DNA from 2 places in the Lactiplantibacillus plantarum genome. Region 1 is predicted to be linked to the other one. Evidence: predicted binding sites of a transcription regulator. Region 1 holds the regulator's gene; the other holds the start of a gene.
What was found. Region 1 encodes LexA, which represses DNA repair genes until DNA is damaged. Its sites were predicted from a motif close to CNAACANNTGTTNG; they were not measured.
Positions count from the first base shown of each region.

Region 2: the regulator LexA is predicted to act here: its motif matches at 1,624-1,637, upstream of parE (DNA topoisomerase IV subunit B).

Region 1 is NZ_CP039121.1:1,902,671-1,910,607, reverse strand. It holds gene E5260_RS08840 (glycosyltransferase family 2 protein) at 126-1,067, opposite strand; gene E5260_RS08835 (hypothetical protein) at 1,513-1,905, opposite strand; gene E5260_RS08830 (hypothetical protein) at 2,069-2,461, shown strand; gene E5260_RS08825 (hydroxymethylglutaryl-CoA synthase) at 2,497-3,666, shown strand; gene E5260_RS08820 (hypothetical protein) at 3,716-4,345, opposite strand; gene E5260_RS15620 (DNA alkylation repair protein) at 4,649-4,879, shown strand; gene lexA (transcriptional repressor LexA) at 4,969-5,601, opposite strand; gene E5260_RS08805 (DUF896 domain-containing protein) at 5,753-5,992, shown strand; gene E5260_RS08800 (YneF family protein) at 6,090-6,326, shown strand; gene E5260_RS08795 (lysophospholipid acyltransferase family protein) at 6,384-7,019, opposite strand; gene E5260_RS08790 (tRNA1(Val) (adenine(37)-N6)-methyltransferase) at 7,131-7,889, shown strand; gene E5260_RS08785 (GIY-YIG nuclease family protein) at 7,873-7,937, shown strand, end outside.
Region 2 is NZ_CP039121.1:1,707,559-1,715,495, forward strand. It holds gene parE (DNA topoisomerase IV subunit B) at 1-1,453, opposite strand, end outside; gene plsY (glycerol-3-phosphate 1-O-acyltransferase PlsY) at 1,938-2,564, shown strand; gene E5260_RS07915 (aldose 1-epimerase family protein) at 2,760-3,638, opposite strand; gene hslU (ATP-dependent protease ATPase subunit HslU) at 3,665-5,083, opposite strand; gene hslV (HslVU peptidase proteolytic subunit) at 5,101-5,643, opposite strand; gene xerC (tyrosine recombinase XerC) at 5,627-6,571, opposite strand; gene trmFO (FADH(2)-oxidizing methylenetetrahydrofolate--tRNA-(uracil(54)-C(5))-methyltransferase TrmFO) at 6,651-7,937, opposite strand, start outside.

The DNA of each region.
Region 1 (7,937 bases):
TGTTATATGCGTATCTTTAAATAAAAAAATCTGCTATACAATAATAAAATTGAAAGCAGATTAAAAATATAAGATTTTATCAAGTTAGAAGTGTTCAATTGGTCATATCGTTCCCAAAATTGGTCTTACTTCTTTTCCTGCACGATGTAGTGGGGCCGGTGTTTTGATTCGATATAAATCTTACCAATGTAATTGCCGATAATCCCCAGACAGAACAGCTGAATGCCACCGATTAAGAGCATAATCGTGATGGTTGAGGCCCAACCACTGACACTGTTATCAAATAATATTTTACGAATAATAACGACAAATATACTGATAATGGAGATTAGTGAGAGCAAGCCGCCGGTGAAGGTCGCAATCTTCAGGGGTACATCTGAGAAGTCGACGATGGCATCCATTGAATAATTGAATAATTGCCAAATTGACCAGTGTGTCTCGCCAGCGGAACGGGGCTGATTTTCGAACTTCAAATAAGTTGTTCGGAAACCGACCCAGTTGAAGATGCCTTTTGAAAATCGGTTATATTCAGGCAATTCCAAAATAGCATCAACCATCTGACGTGTCATTAACCGGTAATCGCGGGCGTTTGGAATAATTTGTACTTTTGAAATTTTGTTGACAACTGAGTAAAACGAGCGTGATAAGAATGACCGGATCATTGGTTCACCAACGCGATTTTCCCGCATTGTACCGATACAGTCATAGTCACCGGTTTGAAGCATTGCCAGCATTTTAGGCAATAAAGTCGGTGGATCTTGTAGATCAACGTCCATGACGGCGACGTAATCGCCAATGGTGTGCTCCAGGCCGGCTAATAAACCAGCCTCCTTACCAAAATTTCGCGAAAAGGAGACATAGTGGACAGTGTCAGGATGGGCGGCGTTTAAAGTTCGTAGTACGTTCAAAGTGTCGTCAGATGAGCCATCATTAACGAAAACATATTCAGTAGTGATATCCTTGAACGACTCTGGATTATCTGCCAAGACTTTTTCAACGGTGTTATAAAATATTTCAATCGTTGGTTCCTCGTTATAGCATGGAACAACAAGACTCATGGTTTTCATAATAATTGTATCCGACCTTTTTATAATTTTTAGATTGATCTATTAATTAGGGCTCCTACTGATTAATAAAGAAAGGAATTTTAAACCAGTATGAATATCATAGCTTGAATTAAGGTATAAAGCAATCAAATATCAAACCACAAAAATTGTAATGATGTCACGATAGCTTGTCAATTACATCACCAATCAAGTACGTCGACAGCGATGCGTCATGTTATTTCAAATTTCACACCTGGCAGTGTTGAGTAGTTTGCAAAAAAACAACTCCAACTGGGCACAGTAGCATGGCCCGTTGAAGCTGTTGGAAAAGTGATTATTGTGATTTATCTTTTTGAGATTGGGCGATGGGTGTCAAGGTGGACTTAGAAATATTCACAACCGTCAAATTTATATTTTGACAACCGAAATGCCCAATTAGCGGATATGAATCTATAGCCGTAAACAGCTAATTATTTGCGAGCGAAACCCAATTAGTGGCCTGAATGGTATCAATTCGATAGACAGCAATGGTGACGTCTTTTAAGGATCCATAAAGTGTCCCTACAATTGTTAATGGTGAAACGGAATCGCCCACGCGTACTTGCCAGGTACACTTGTTGTGGAAGTTCGTCCGGTCGATACGCAGTTCAATATGTTGATTGCTCAGCGAATTGATAACGAGACGCGAGGGTGACAGGCTAATGATATCACCATCAATCGGGGCATTAATCACCGGACTGGTCGGTTGTATGGCTAATAGCCCGATTTGTTGGGGTGATGTGGCAGTGGGAATCACCGTATAAGTACCGGCGACGGGTGCCTGAAGACTATTTCGTTTTTGATGATGTGAGAACCACATATTTACCGCGCTCCTTACTTAGTGCTTGTCTTAATCGCCTTATTTAATAACAGCATAAATTATGGAACCCGTCCCAGGTCAAGCAATTGCGGGCAGTATTTTTGTCGTGAAATGCTATAATAGTTAAGAAATCTTAGGATGGTTAACGAACGGGGTGGTCAAGATGGATTTTGTAGAATTGACACCGATCGCATTGGGGCATACGCCGCTTGGCACACGCGGACCGAATCCCCATATTCATGATTGGCAACTCGATTGGCAAAAACTAAGTAGTTTGATTGCTGATAATCAAGACGTGATGATGCAGGTGGACGCCGGACTTGCTGAAGATTGGTTGAATACGCACGGCACCATTTGGGACAATGTACAAGGCTATCACCGCTACCCGAATGACAACCGGGCGTTTGATGACACCGTTTTTTGGGCGGCGTCTACTTGGGCGACACCGGCAATTGTTGTGACTTTTCATAATGAAATTAGTCGGGCTTTCAGCTGCTATCGGGTCGGAACTGACCCTGATTTTCATTACTTAGGGCCACGCGGACGTGCATATTAATCCCTTATTGTCATTAACAAATTGGAGGAAAAAACGTGAAAGTTGGAATCGACAAGTTGCATTTTGCAACTTCACATTTATACGTAGACATGGCGGAACTGGCGACAGCTCGCCAGGCAGAACCTGATAAGTATTTGATTGGTATTGGTCAGTCTAAAATGGCGGTGATTCCGCCGAGTCAGGATGCAGTGACGTTAGCTGCTAATGCTGCCGCACCGATGCTGACAGCGACTGACATTGCGGCTATTGATTTATTAGTCGTCGGTACCGAGTCGGGGATCGACAATTCCAAAGCGAGTGCGATTTACGTCGCTAAGTTGCTCGGTTTGAGCCAGCGGGTTCGAACAATTGAAATGAAAGAAGCCTGCTATGCGGCGACGGCTGGTGTCCAACTGGCCCAAGATCACGTGCGTGTTCATCCAGATAAAAAGGCGCTGGTCATTGGTAGTGACGTGGCACGCTACGGATTGAACACACCGGGCGAGCCAACTCAAGGTGGTGGGGCGGTTGCTATGTTAATTAGTGCGGATCCTAAAGTATTAGCACTGGGTACTGAGTCAAGTCTACTGAGCGAAGATGTGATGGACTTTTGGCGACCATTGTATCATACAGAAGCCCTAGTTGACGGCAAATACTCGTCTAATATCTATATTGATTATTTTCAAGATGTGTTTAAGAATTACTTGCAAACGACTCAAACTAGTCCAGACACACTGACGGCCTTAGTTTTTCATTTGCCATATACAAAGATGGGACTTAAAGCGCTTCGAAGCGTGTTACCATTAGTTGATGCCGAGAAACAAGCCCAGTGGTTGACGCACTTCGAACATGCGCGTCAGCTAAATCGACAAGTTGGTAACTTGTATACTGGTTCACTCTATTTGAGCTTGTTATCGCAGTTACTGACTGATCCTCAGTTACAACCAGGGAACCGACTCGGATTATTCAGTTATGGCTCGGGTGCCGAGGGTGAATTTTATACCGGGGTTATTCAGCCGGATTATCAGGCCGGCTTAGATCATGGCTTACCACAACGGTTGGCTCGTCGGCGCCGAGTTAGTGTGGTGGAATATGAGACCTTATTTAGTCATCAACTGCAATGGCGGGCTGATGATCAGTCGGTCAGTTATGCTGATGATCCCCACCGATTCGTATTGACCGGTCAAAAGGACGAACAACGCCAATATTTGGATCGACAAGTTTAAACGAAAAAGTCACTTGTTACTAGCAAATATGCTAGGCAAGTGACTTTTGTTATTTGAAGTTGTTGGTGATGATCTGGCCATCTTTGACACTCAACAGCGTCTTGTCAGTGGTATCTGGCTGTAGCAACTGAATGGTATAACCAGCCGCAAGATTTTTCTTGAGCGATTTTGACAATGATTTGAAATTTGAAGTAATCGTCGTGATTGCTTTTTGATTTTGAGATGGATATGATTTAATCGTCTTCAAAGATTTAACGTACTTTTTATTGGTTGGCGTAATCGTATATGTTTTCGTTGACTTGGTGAATGCAACGGTGCCAATCGATTGATAGTTAGATTGTAATTGTTTAAGGATATTTTCTTCATTCAACTTAGTCGTTGCGGCCGCGCGTTTGGTGTTGGCTTCGTTAAAAACGACTTGTGAGGAACTCAAGCTCGTTGATTTAGACTTGCTGGTACTAGCGCTAGTACTCGTACTAGATGATGCTTTGCGCGTCGATTGCTGTGACTGGTTGTATGGCCAGTAAGGCAATTTAACGACCGCGTAGATGGTGACCAGGGCGCTGAGGACCGTAATTAGTGTTAGAAATTTCCAACCACCACCGGTTTGACGTGCGTAAATCACGGAAAATAATGCTAATAGAAAAACAATCAAGCCCATAATGGCTAGGAACAACATGTAACCAACTCCCAATGTTTAAAATAGTATAATCATTATACCATTGAACTATTGGCTGTTCGTCACAGATTTGAAATATTTTGAAAAGAGATCTGACTAATAACCAATTTGACGCCAGCACTTTTTCTGTCGATACACCGGGAGAATCAGGCGCCGCTGGTTCAATAGCAATGGTGCTACCACCAAATCACAGTAACGCCACGGTGGGATAGTGTTGATGCCTGGCGCAAGGTGCCTGCAGCGTATCTCTCAGCGCACGGTTGTTTACAACAAGTGGGTGGTATATTTACGAGCTACCGATAAATAGGTGCGACGAGTAGGTATCGCGCTTCGATTAGGCTTGAAAGAGGACGAATTGCCAATTTACAAACGGCGATACTAACGAATCGGGGTGATGATGACTTTTTTATTCAGAAGGCAATCGGTTGGGCATTGCGGGATTATGGCAAAGTGAATTCGGAATGGGGGCGTGCTTTTGTCGCAAATAACGTGCTCTCGTCCCTGGCACGGCGGGAAGGGTGTAAATATTTGTGAGTGGAATCTGTAGGCATGCCATCAACCTGCTCTAAAAACTGGCGAATAAAAAAGATGACAAATTGAATTGTCATCTTGTGGGTGATAGTTTACTGAAACAGCATGTCGCGATATAAACCGACAACTTTGCCTAATACAGAGACGTTGTTCAAGATAATTGGGGCCATCGTGTCGTTCTCAGGTTGTAGTCGGTAGTGATCGGCCTCTTTGAAGAATCGCTTGCAAGTCGCTTCATTTTCATCGGTCATGGCAATGATGATATCACCATTGTCAGCGGAACTTTGACGCCGAACAATGACTTGATCACCATTCATGATACCGATATTGATCATACTTTCGCCACGGATGGTGAGCATGAAAAGGTCGCCACCGAATGATTCAAGTTCCTTAGGAATTGGAAAATAATCCGTCGCTTCCTGTACGGCAAGAATTGGTTGGCCGGCGGTTACCGTTCCAAGTACCGGAATTTGATGTGGCGTAGTTTCGACGCCCAGTGCTTCGAAACCGGCTGGCGTTACCTCAATGGCACGTGGCTTAGTTGGGTCTTTTTGGATGTAACCTTTTTTTTCTAGCCGTGAAATGTGGCCGTGAACGGTCGAAGTCGAAGATAAGTCAACGGCTTCACCAATCTCACGAACGGTTGGCGGGTATCCTTTTTCATTGACACGTTCATAAATAAAGCGAAGAACGGCCATTTGTTTGCTTTCCGATGTTTTACTCATCTTGGCACCTCATTTTTTATTTTCATTATTGGTTAAACCAATTGTAGCATAGCGTTTCATAGCTTTCAAACAAATGTTCGGTTGACAAACACTATTAATTGATTTAGGGTCTAATTTCGTGTATATTTCAAGAGTGAAAGGGGCTGCTGATTTGATTTCAAAAGAATTGCTTGCTCGGATCAATGAGTTAGCTCATAAGGCGAAAGCCGAGGGGCTCACCGAGCTAGAAGAAGCCGAACGTCAAGAGTTGCGGCAAAAATACTTGAAGGAATTTCGCGCCGGTTTTCGGCAACAAGTTGAAATGCTTCAGGTTTATGATAAAGATGGTAAAGAGGTTACGCCAGAAAAGGTCCGTCAAGTGCAACGCGATCGCGGTCTTCGAGATGATTAACCGATTTCAGGAAAATTTGTCAACTGACAAATTTTCCTTTTCTTTTATTATTAATTTGTGTAGACTAGTTTAATGAAGACTGTAATAAGGGAGGGGAATGACTGTGTCTACAGGAATTTGGATTTTAATCGTCGTTATCGGCGTATTGGTTGGGTTAACTGGTGGTTTCTTCGGTGCCCGGCACTATATGCAAAATTACTTGAAGCAAAATCCACCAATTAGTGAAGAAATGCTTCGTAGTATGATGATGCAAATGGGTCAACGCCCATCCGAAAAGAAGTTACATCAGATGTTGAATTCGATGAAAGCTGCATCTAAAAACGATAACAAGTAGTAAAAAAGTGTCGGCTCGCTTTAAATTGCGATCACCGACACTTTTTTATTATCGAACTTAATGTTTCTGACGGGTTGTAGCAGGATCAACGTATTTGAACGTTGGGTCGATTTGACGATCCAAGTCGTCAAAAGCGTGCAACATTTTAGTTTCAATTTGTTTTTGACCAGCATCATCTAGTTTCAGCTTACGATCAATATCAATCGGTTTACCAAAACGGACGGTGACCCGCTGACGACTAAAAAGTTGTTTGAAGGTCAATGGACCTTGGTAAACGGTTGGGACTAGTGGAACACCGGCCATCTTAGCGATGACGGTTGCACCGCCTTTAAGTTCTTGTGAGTGGCGCGTTCCCGATGGAAACATGATTAATGAAAGCTTACCGCTGCGCAAAAATTTGACGGGGGTCTTGATTGCTGAAGGTCCTGGATGTTGCCGATTGACAGGAAAAGCGTTCGCATGGACGAGAATGAACCGCAAGACGGGATTCTTAAATAGTTCTTCCTTGGCCATAAAGCTAAATTTCATTGGGCTGCCGGCCAACGCATAGTACAACGGATCAAACCACGTCCGGTGCGGTCCAACTAAGATGTAGGCGCCCTCAGGCAAGTTTTCCCGTCCTTGATAGTGCGGCCGACCGTTAATAATGGTGATGATTAGTCGGACTAGTCCGCGCATAAAAGAATAAAACATCACGATCTTCCTTTCGTTTACTAACTGCTCACAGTATGACGAAATTTGGCAAATTCTGCAAGTTAATTGTATGATAACTGTGCGATGATTTTAATGGAGAGGTGGCCGAATATGGCAGACGTCACGTTACACGCCGATGAGCGTATTGATCAATTATATAGTCAAGATATCCAAATCATTCAAAGTTCTCAAGTCTTTGCGTTCTCACTGGATGCTGTTCTGTTGGGTGACTTTGCCCAGGTTGCGAAGGGCGTTAAGAGCCAGATCGTGGATCTCTGTGCTGGCAATGGCGCAGTAGGTCTATTCGCCAGTGCTAAAACTCAAGGCCATATTACGGCGGTCGAGATTCAGCCCCGGTTGGCCGATATGGCTCAACGCAGTGTTGTTTTGAACGATTTAACCCAACAAATGACAGTCCTGAACGAAGACTTACTGGCAATTACGCGCCAACTACCGAAAGATTCGGTGGATACAGTCTTATGTAACCCACCGTATTTTAAAGATCGACCGCAGAGCGTTAAAAATCCAAATCCTCATTTGGCGATTGCACGGCATGAACTGTCCGCTAATTTAGATCAGATCCTAGCGGTAACTAGTGATTTGTTAAAAATGAATGGTAAAGCATATTTTGTTCATCGTCCTGAACGACTAGATGACTTGTTCAGTACCATGGCGACCAATCGGTTGGCACCCAAACGGATTCGGTTCGTCCATCCCAAAGCACAACGGGAAGCGAACATGGTTCTGATCGAAATGATCAAGGATGGGAAACGCAACGGTGTTCGAATCATGCCACCGCTTGTCGTTTATCGTGATGATGGTGAATACAGGGAAGAGGTGCACACATTACTCTATGGCAAGCACAAGTAAGCCGGCTGCGTCCACGACGGCAATCAAAAAATATTATTTTTATGTCCT
Region 2 (7,937 bases), 200 kb from region 1:
CACCCGCACCAATTGTGTAAATCATGGTATTAATTTCTTCATTCTTGACAATATCAGCTAATTTGGCCTTTTCGGTATTCAACACCTTACCACGTAATGGCAAAATTGCTTGAAACTTTCGATCACGCCCCTGTTTAGCTGAACCACCGGCCGAATCCCCTTCGACTAAGAATAATTCATTCTTCTTAGCGTTTTTAGACTGCGCTGGCGTTAATTTTCCAGAAAGTAACCGTTCCTGCTTATGGCGCCGCTTACCGTTTCGGCTTTCATCACGGGCCTTACGGGCAGCCTCACGAGCCTGCCGAGCTTTGGTGGATTTGCGAATCAGCATTTGAGCAAATTCACCATTTTCCATCAAGAAGAATTGAAGTTGTTCACTCACAATATTATCAACAATCGTTCGTGCTTCGGGTGTTCCGAGCTTTTCCTTAGTTTGACCTTCAAATTGTAAGAGATTTTCCGGTACTCGTAATGAAATAACAGCGGATAACCCTTCACGGACATCGGAGCCTTCCAAATTTTTATCCTTGTCCTTCAATAGGCCAACCTTGCGAGCATATTCATTGAATGCTTTCGTCCAGGCACTGCGGAACCCTACTTCATGAGTCCCACCGTCTGGCGTCCGCACGTTATTGACGAATGACAACAAGTTTTCCGAATAGCCATCGTTGTACTGCGCAGCGACCTCAACTTCGACACCTTCCTTAGTGCCGTCAAAGAACATAATATCCCCGAGGGTGTCCTTATCTTCATTGAGGTAACTGACAAACGCCTTGATACCATCTTCGTAATGGAAGACCAGCTCTTGTTGTTGATTTTCCCGTTCGTCAGTCAGCGTGATTTTGACGCCTTTCAGTAAGAATGCGGATTCACGCAACCGTTCAGCCAACGTTTGAAAATTATAAACCGTCGTTGTAAAGATACTAGCGTCCGGCTTAAAAGTCATTGTCGTTCCAGTTGGCTTATTAGTCTTCCCTTTCTTTTCAAGGGTACCGACGGGATGACCCCCATCTTTGAAATGTTCAACGTAGCGGTAGCCATCACGGACAATGGTTACCGTCAATTCGGACGACAATGCGTTAACGACGCTCGCACCGACCCCATGCAGCCCACCAGAAGTCTTATAACCACCCTGGCCGAACTTACCACCAGCATGCAAAACCGTGAGGATAACTTCAGGTGTTGGAATACCGGAAGCATGCATTCCAACTGGCATCCCACGACCATGATCGACAACGGTGATGCTGTTATCGGCGTGAATAATCACGTTGATTTCTTTACCATAGCCAGCTAAGGCTTCATCAACGGCATTATCGACAATTTCATAAACTAAGTGATGGAGTCCGCGGCCGTCTGTAGAACCGATATACATTCCGGGACGTTTCCGAACGGCTTCTAATCCTTCAAGTACTTGGATTGAAGAATCATCATATTTTGGGCTTTTCTTGGCCATTCTCACAACTCCTTTTATCTTTAAAAATCTACCTCAACTAGGTGCGGCTTTCAGGTAACCGTAATAAAATAGTCCTAAAAGCCCCAACCTGTCAAGGTACAATTATGTTAATTTCTAATTGTCACTTGTGGCTCTTCATCTGTTAGCATACACGTTAACAATTAAAATAGCAAACACACGTTCGCGTTTAAAACTATCTTTTAAAAGTTAAGCCACTTACTAGCTTACCTCATGTTGATTCTAAGCGCCAGTTCAATGAATAAACTTATTACTGGTCACGACTAGTTCTTAAAATGCGTGATTAATTTGACAGTTAGCGCTTTAAAGGCTCTAACCACCCGCTTTTAGGCACATAATAATTATCAAAAAATCATTTTATTTTCATAATTTGACACGCAATCATCATTTTTTAAACTAATTAATCCCCACAATCTTAAAAAGAATGCTAAAATATTGAGTGATTATATTGCAGGAGGAACCAACTTTGAAAATAATAATTATGCTGATCATCGCCTACTTAATTGGCGCGATTCCTTCGGGTGTCATTATTGGCAAATTTTTCTTTCACACTGATATTCGTCAAGCAGGTAGCGGTAATATCGGAACTACCAACACGTACCGGGTCCTAGGCCCGACCGCTGGGACAATTGTCATGGTGATGGATATTCTAAAAGGCACCATCGCAGCACTACAACCGACCTTGCTATTTCATATGAATAACCGGTATACCTTATTGATTGGACTAGCAGCTATTTTAGGACATACTTTCTCAATTTACATCGGCTTTAAAGGTGGTAAGGCCGTTGCCACGAGTGCTGGGATCTTATTGGCCTACAACTGGGAGTTCTTCTTAATTGCTAGTGCCATCATGTTATTATTGGTTTACACGACCAGTATGGTCAGTGTTGCTAGTATGACGGCTTTTCCAATCGTCACGTTGATTGCAATTTTTTACTATCAGGATTGGTTGCTATCACTCGTGGCCTTTGCATTGACCCTCTTCATCTTCTATCGGCACCGCAGTAATATTGCACGTATCAAAAACGGGACCGAATCATTGGTACACTTCGGACTTGGTTGGCGACGTCAGCAACGGGCTAACCGCAAATAATTATGTTACTTTCAAGACCATTTCATTACTGAGTGGTCTTTTTATTTAGGAACGGGTAAGCTTTGGTGCTGGGTTTGTATTTTTTGTTTCTAGTTAAAGTAAGATGATACAATTCTTTATTTTGCTATCTTTTCAGACCACAATAAAAAACCGGTCAAACCTGTCGACCGGTTTCACTAAACCACAGTATTTTAGTTAGAAAAAGCTAATCGCATATTTAGCATCAAACGTCTGGTTCGCTGCAAGCCGATTAATGCCCATCTTATGGCTTAATTGACCATCGCTATCAACGTTATCCGCAATGCCCCACCATGGCTCTAAGCACACGAACGGCGCTTCTGCGGGGTATGGTGACCACATGCCGACGTATGGTGCATCTTCAATCGTCATCGCTACCCCATGATCATCCAGATCAGTGTCCAACATTAACGTCGTCTCGTGATGATTCAAATCCAAAATCAGGGCATCGTCCTTAAACAAATCCCGGCTAAGTGCTAATGGCTTGGTCAGGTCGAAGTCATCCGCATTTGCCGCATCGTTCAACGGTGCCTGTAATGGAATATGCGCGTAGACCTTTCGTGGTGCCACAGTAACCTTATAATCAGCTAGTGTGCCCGCCGGATCAGCGAGTGGTACGTTAAATGCTGGGTGCCCACCAACAGAAAATAACAGCTCTTGATTAGCTGGATTATGCACATTGTAGTTAACGGTCAATTCATGATCCGTCAACGTATAAATCAAACGTAATCGAAACGCGTACGGATACATCTCCCGCGTCGCACGACTATCGGTCAATTCAAATGTTGCTTGTGTGGCCGTTTGGTTGACGACCGTAAAGTCATTGTCGCGGGCAAAACCGTGCTGTCCCATGTGATAAGCCTGACCAGCAACGGTATACTGGTCATCCTTTAAACGACCAACGATTGGAAAAAGCACGGGTGCGTGCCGGCCCCAAAAAGTTTTGTCGGCCTGCCACATGTACTCAATACCGTCACTCGACTTGACACTACTTAATTCCGCCCCAGCTTCATTAATCAAAACGGTGAGGTACTCATTCTTTAATTCGACTGTCATCCGCGTAAACGCCCCCTTGATAAATTTTATAAGATGTAACGACTAAGATCCTTATCCTGTGCAATGTTACCGATTCGCTCGTTGACATAGCTTTCAGTGATTGTGACTTCGCCCATTTCCATGTCAGGACCTTCGTATAGCAATTCTTCCAAGAGCTTTTCCAAAATGGTGTGCAAACGACGGGCACCGATATTTTGTGTCTCATGGTTGACCTTATAGGCAATCGTGGCAATCGCTTCGATAGCTTCAATCGTGAACGTCACTTTAATGTTGTCCGTACCGATCAAAGCGATATACTGCTTAATCAACGCATTCTTAGGTTCCGTCAAAATCTTAACAAAGTCATCCTTGCTTAAATCGTCTAATTCGACCCGAATTGGAAAACGGCCTTGCAATTCAGCAATCAGATCACTAGGTTTACTTTCCGCAAAGGCCCCGGAAGCGATAAACAGAATGTGATCAGTATTGATGGGACCATATTTTGTTGAAATTTGTGACCCCTCAACGATTGGCAGAATATCTCGTTGAACCCCTTCACGTGAAACTTCACCGGAACCTTGCTGACCACCCTTAGTAATCTTATCAATTTCATCGATAAAAATAATCCCGGTATTTTCAGCACGGACAATCGCATCATGATAAATATCAGCGTTATTGACTAACTTTTCGGATTCTTCCCGAACTAAAATTTCTCGGGCCTCTGAGACTGGCATTGTCCGTTGGATCCGCTTCTTGGGCATTAAGGCACCTAAACTATCACCAAGATCAATACCCATTTGACCAAGCATGTTATTATTACCCGCGGCGGCTTGCTGGGGGTCATCCATCTCGATGGTAACCTCTGAGTTTTCTAAGCGCCCCGTTTTCAACTGATCGGCAACTGATAATCGTTGATTACGAACTTCATCGGTCACTTCTTCGTTACTTGAATCGTCAACGTTGGGGGTCTGGCCGTTTTGCATCTGGCTAAACATGTTCATCATGTTTTGGAACTCGTTACCATTGTTCTTAGCCTGCTTCTTTTGGGCCGGTACTAATAATTTGACGAGCCGTTTGTCAGCAGCCTGCACCGCTTGTGCCCGCACACCAGAATAAGCCTGTTGTTTTTCCATCTCGATAGCCACGTCCACTAAGTCACGAACCATGGATTCAACATCGCGACCAACATAGCCGACTTCCGTAAACTTAGTTGCTTCAACCTTCACAAACGGGGCGTGCACAATCTTAGCCAACCGCCGGGCAATTTCGGTCTTCCCGACCCCGGTTGGTCCGATCATCAGCATGTTTTTGGGGGTAATTTCTTCCTGCATTTCAGCAGAAAGTTCCATCCGCCGATAACGATTACGTAGCGCGATCGCCACCGCTTTTTTGGCTTGGTTTTGACCAATAACATAATTATCAAGCGCGGCCACAATTTGTTTCGGTGTCTTATTGATTTCTTCCATGAGCGTTTCCTCCTACATTACAACGTTTCTGAGATCACATTATGATTGGTAAAGATATCAATGTCGCCGGCAATATGGATTGCCGCTTCAGCGACTTCCTTGGCACTCATATCCTTAGCATGTAGCTGCATTGCGCGAGCTGCGGCTAAGGCAAAGTTACCACCAGAACCAATGGCTAAGACGTCGTTATCCGGCGTGATTACTTCACCACTCCCAGAAACAAGTAACATGTCATCTTTGTTCATGACGATCAACAAAGCTTCCAATTTCTGTAACGCCTGGTCACTGCGCCATTCCTGGGCAAGCTCAACGGCTGCCCGTTGTAAATTCCCAGAAAATTCGTTGAGTTTCTTTTCAAAACGATCTTCAAGGTTAAACGCATCCGCGACACTCCCGGCAAAACCTACGACGACCTGATCATTATAAATCCGCCGAACTTTATGGGCTGTCCCTTTCATTACGACTTTTTCACCCATCGTGACCTGACCATCACCGGCCATGGCGTTATGGCCGTTTTGGCGAACGGCGCAAATGGTAGTTGCTTCAAATTTCGTTGTCATGTTCAGTCTCCTTTGTCGATTCCCGCGTTGCCCGTGGGAAAAATTGACGATAATCTTGTTGTAAATGTTCCTTTGTCACGTGCGCATAAATTTGCGTCGTTGACAAACTTGTATGACCTAACAGCTCCTGCACGGTCCGTAAATCGGCACCATTATTCAGCATCTGCGTTGCAAACGTGTGTCGGAGCATGTGGGGATGAATATCAGCCGTTAAACTACTTTTCTTAACGATTTGATTCAAGACATATTCGATTCCGCCGCCAGTAATGGGGCCGCCGTGACGATTAATAAACACCGTTTGGTGCGTTTGACCATACTTGGCCATCACGGGCTGCCGGCAGACGGTTTCGTAATGCTGAAGCGCGGTAGCCGCGTACCGACCAAATGGGACGTAACGTTCCTTGTCGCCCTTCCCACGAATCAACATCATTTTTAGGTCGTAATCAACGTCGGCTAATTGTAGATCGACACACTCACTCAGCCGAATCCCAGTACCATACAGGACTTCTAATAACGCCGCGTTCCGGGCCCCCATCACGCTATCATCCGCATAGACAGTTTGAAATAATACGTCCAGCTCCTTTTGATAGAAAAAACGGGGTAAGCGCGCCGCGTGTTTTTTGAGTTGGACGTACACGAAGGGATTCAATTTAGCTAAATCATTCTTAACCAAAAAGTTATAGAACGACCGCAAGCTTGAAACTTTCCGAGCAATTGAATTGCGGGTCAAGTGCCGGTCATATAAATGACTTAAATAGACGTTAACGTCCAACCGGTCAACTTCAGTATACGCTTTCGCGCCGCCATTTGCCGTTAAGAAATCATTAAAAGCTTGAATGTCTTCCCGATAAGCAGCAGCGGTCTCTTCCGAATACTGTCGTTCAACCCGAATGTACTTTAAAAAGAGGGTTAAATAATCCGTTTCCATGCAAAAACCTCCATACGTTGCTACTTTAGCAAAGTATGGAGGAAAACACAATTATGCACCCTGTCAATGGGGCAATATTTTAGTTGTTAACGGTCAATGTTTCATCTTTAAAAGTCGTCAGGTCAGCCAAGGCCCGTTCAGAAATCGCCGTATTACGCTCACGCTTATCCCGAATGCGCTGTTTGAGTTTTGGCATAATGCCAAAGTTGGCGTTCATGGGCTGGAAGTTGCTAGCACTCGTATGCGTGATATAGTGGGCCATCGCCCCCATCATCGTGTCCGTTGGAAAAACGACCGGTTCTAAACCAAGTGCTAAGCGCGCTGCGTTGGTTCCAGCAACGATGCCACTCGCTGCACTTTCAATATAGCCTTCGACACCCGTCATTTGGCCCGCAAAAAACAAATCGGGCCGTTGCTGTGTCTGATAAGTTGGCGTTAATAGTTTCGGTGACTTCATAAAAGTATTACGATGCATGACGCCATAACGGACAAATTCAACGTTCTCCAGACCCGGAATCAGTGAAAAGACCCGTTTTTGTTCGCCCCACTTAAGATGAGTTTGGAAGCCGACGATATTATATAGATCACCAGCGGCATCATCTTGGCGCAACTGAACGACCGCAAAGGGTTGTTTGCCCGTCTTCGGATCTTCAAGGCCCACTGGTTTAAGTGGGCCAAATAGCATCGTTTGGCGCCCACGTTGTGCCATCACTTCGATCGGCATGCAGCCTTCAAAGACATCTGAATTTTCAAAATCATGCGCTTCGGCCATTTCGGCGTGAATCAACGCGTCATAGAAAACGTCAAATTCGGCTTCCGTCATTGGGCAGTTCAGATAGGCCGCTTCACCACGGTCATAGCGTGATTTGAGATACACCTTGTCCATGTCGATCGAATCTTTCGTTAAAATCGGTGCGGCCGCATCAAAAAAGTGTAAGTCATCTTCGTCGTTAAACGCTTGAATCGATTTCGCTAAGGACGCCGCCGTTAATGGTCCAGTCGCTACGACCGTAATGCCATCTGGGAGACTAGTAATTTCTTCATTAATAATTTCAACATTAGGTAACGCGGTGATTGCAGCCGTGATTTCTGCAGAGAACGTATCCCGATCAACGGCTAGCGCACCGCCAGCTGGGACAGCGTGGTGTTCAGCCGCTTGCATCACGATCGAATCCATCTGCCGCATTTCGGCCTTTAGTAGGCCCGCCGCGTTGGCTAATTGGTTCGCCCGCAGTGAGTTCGTGCACACTAATTCAGCAAATTGCGCCGTGTGATGGGCGGGAGTCATTTTGCTGGGCCGCATTTCATACAGCCGGACATTGACGCCCATATTAGCAATATGCCAAGCGGCCTCTGAGCCGGCTAA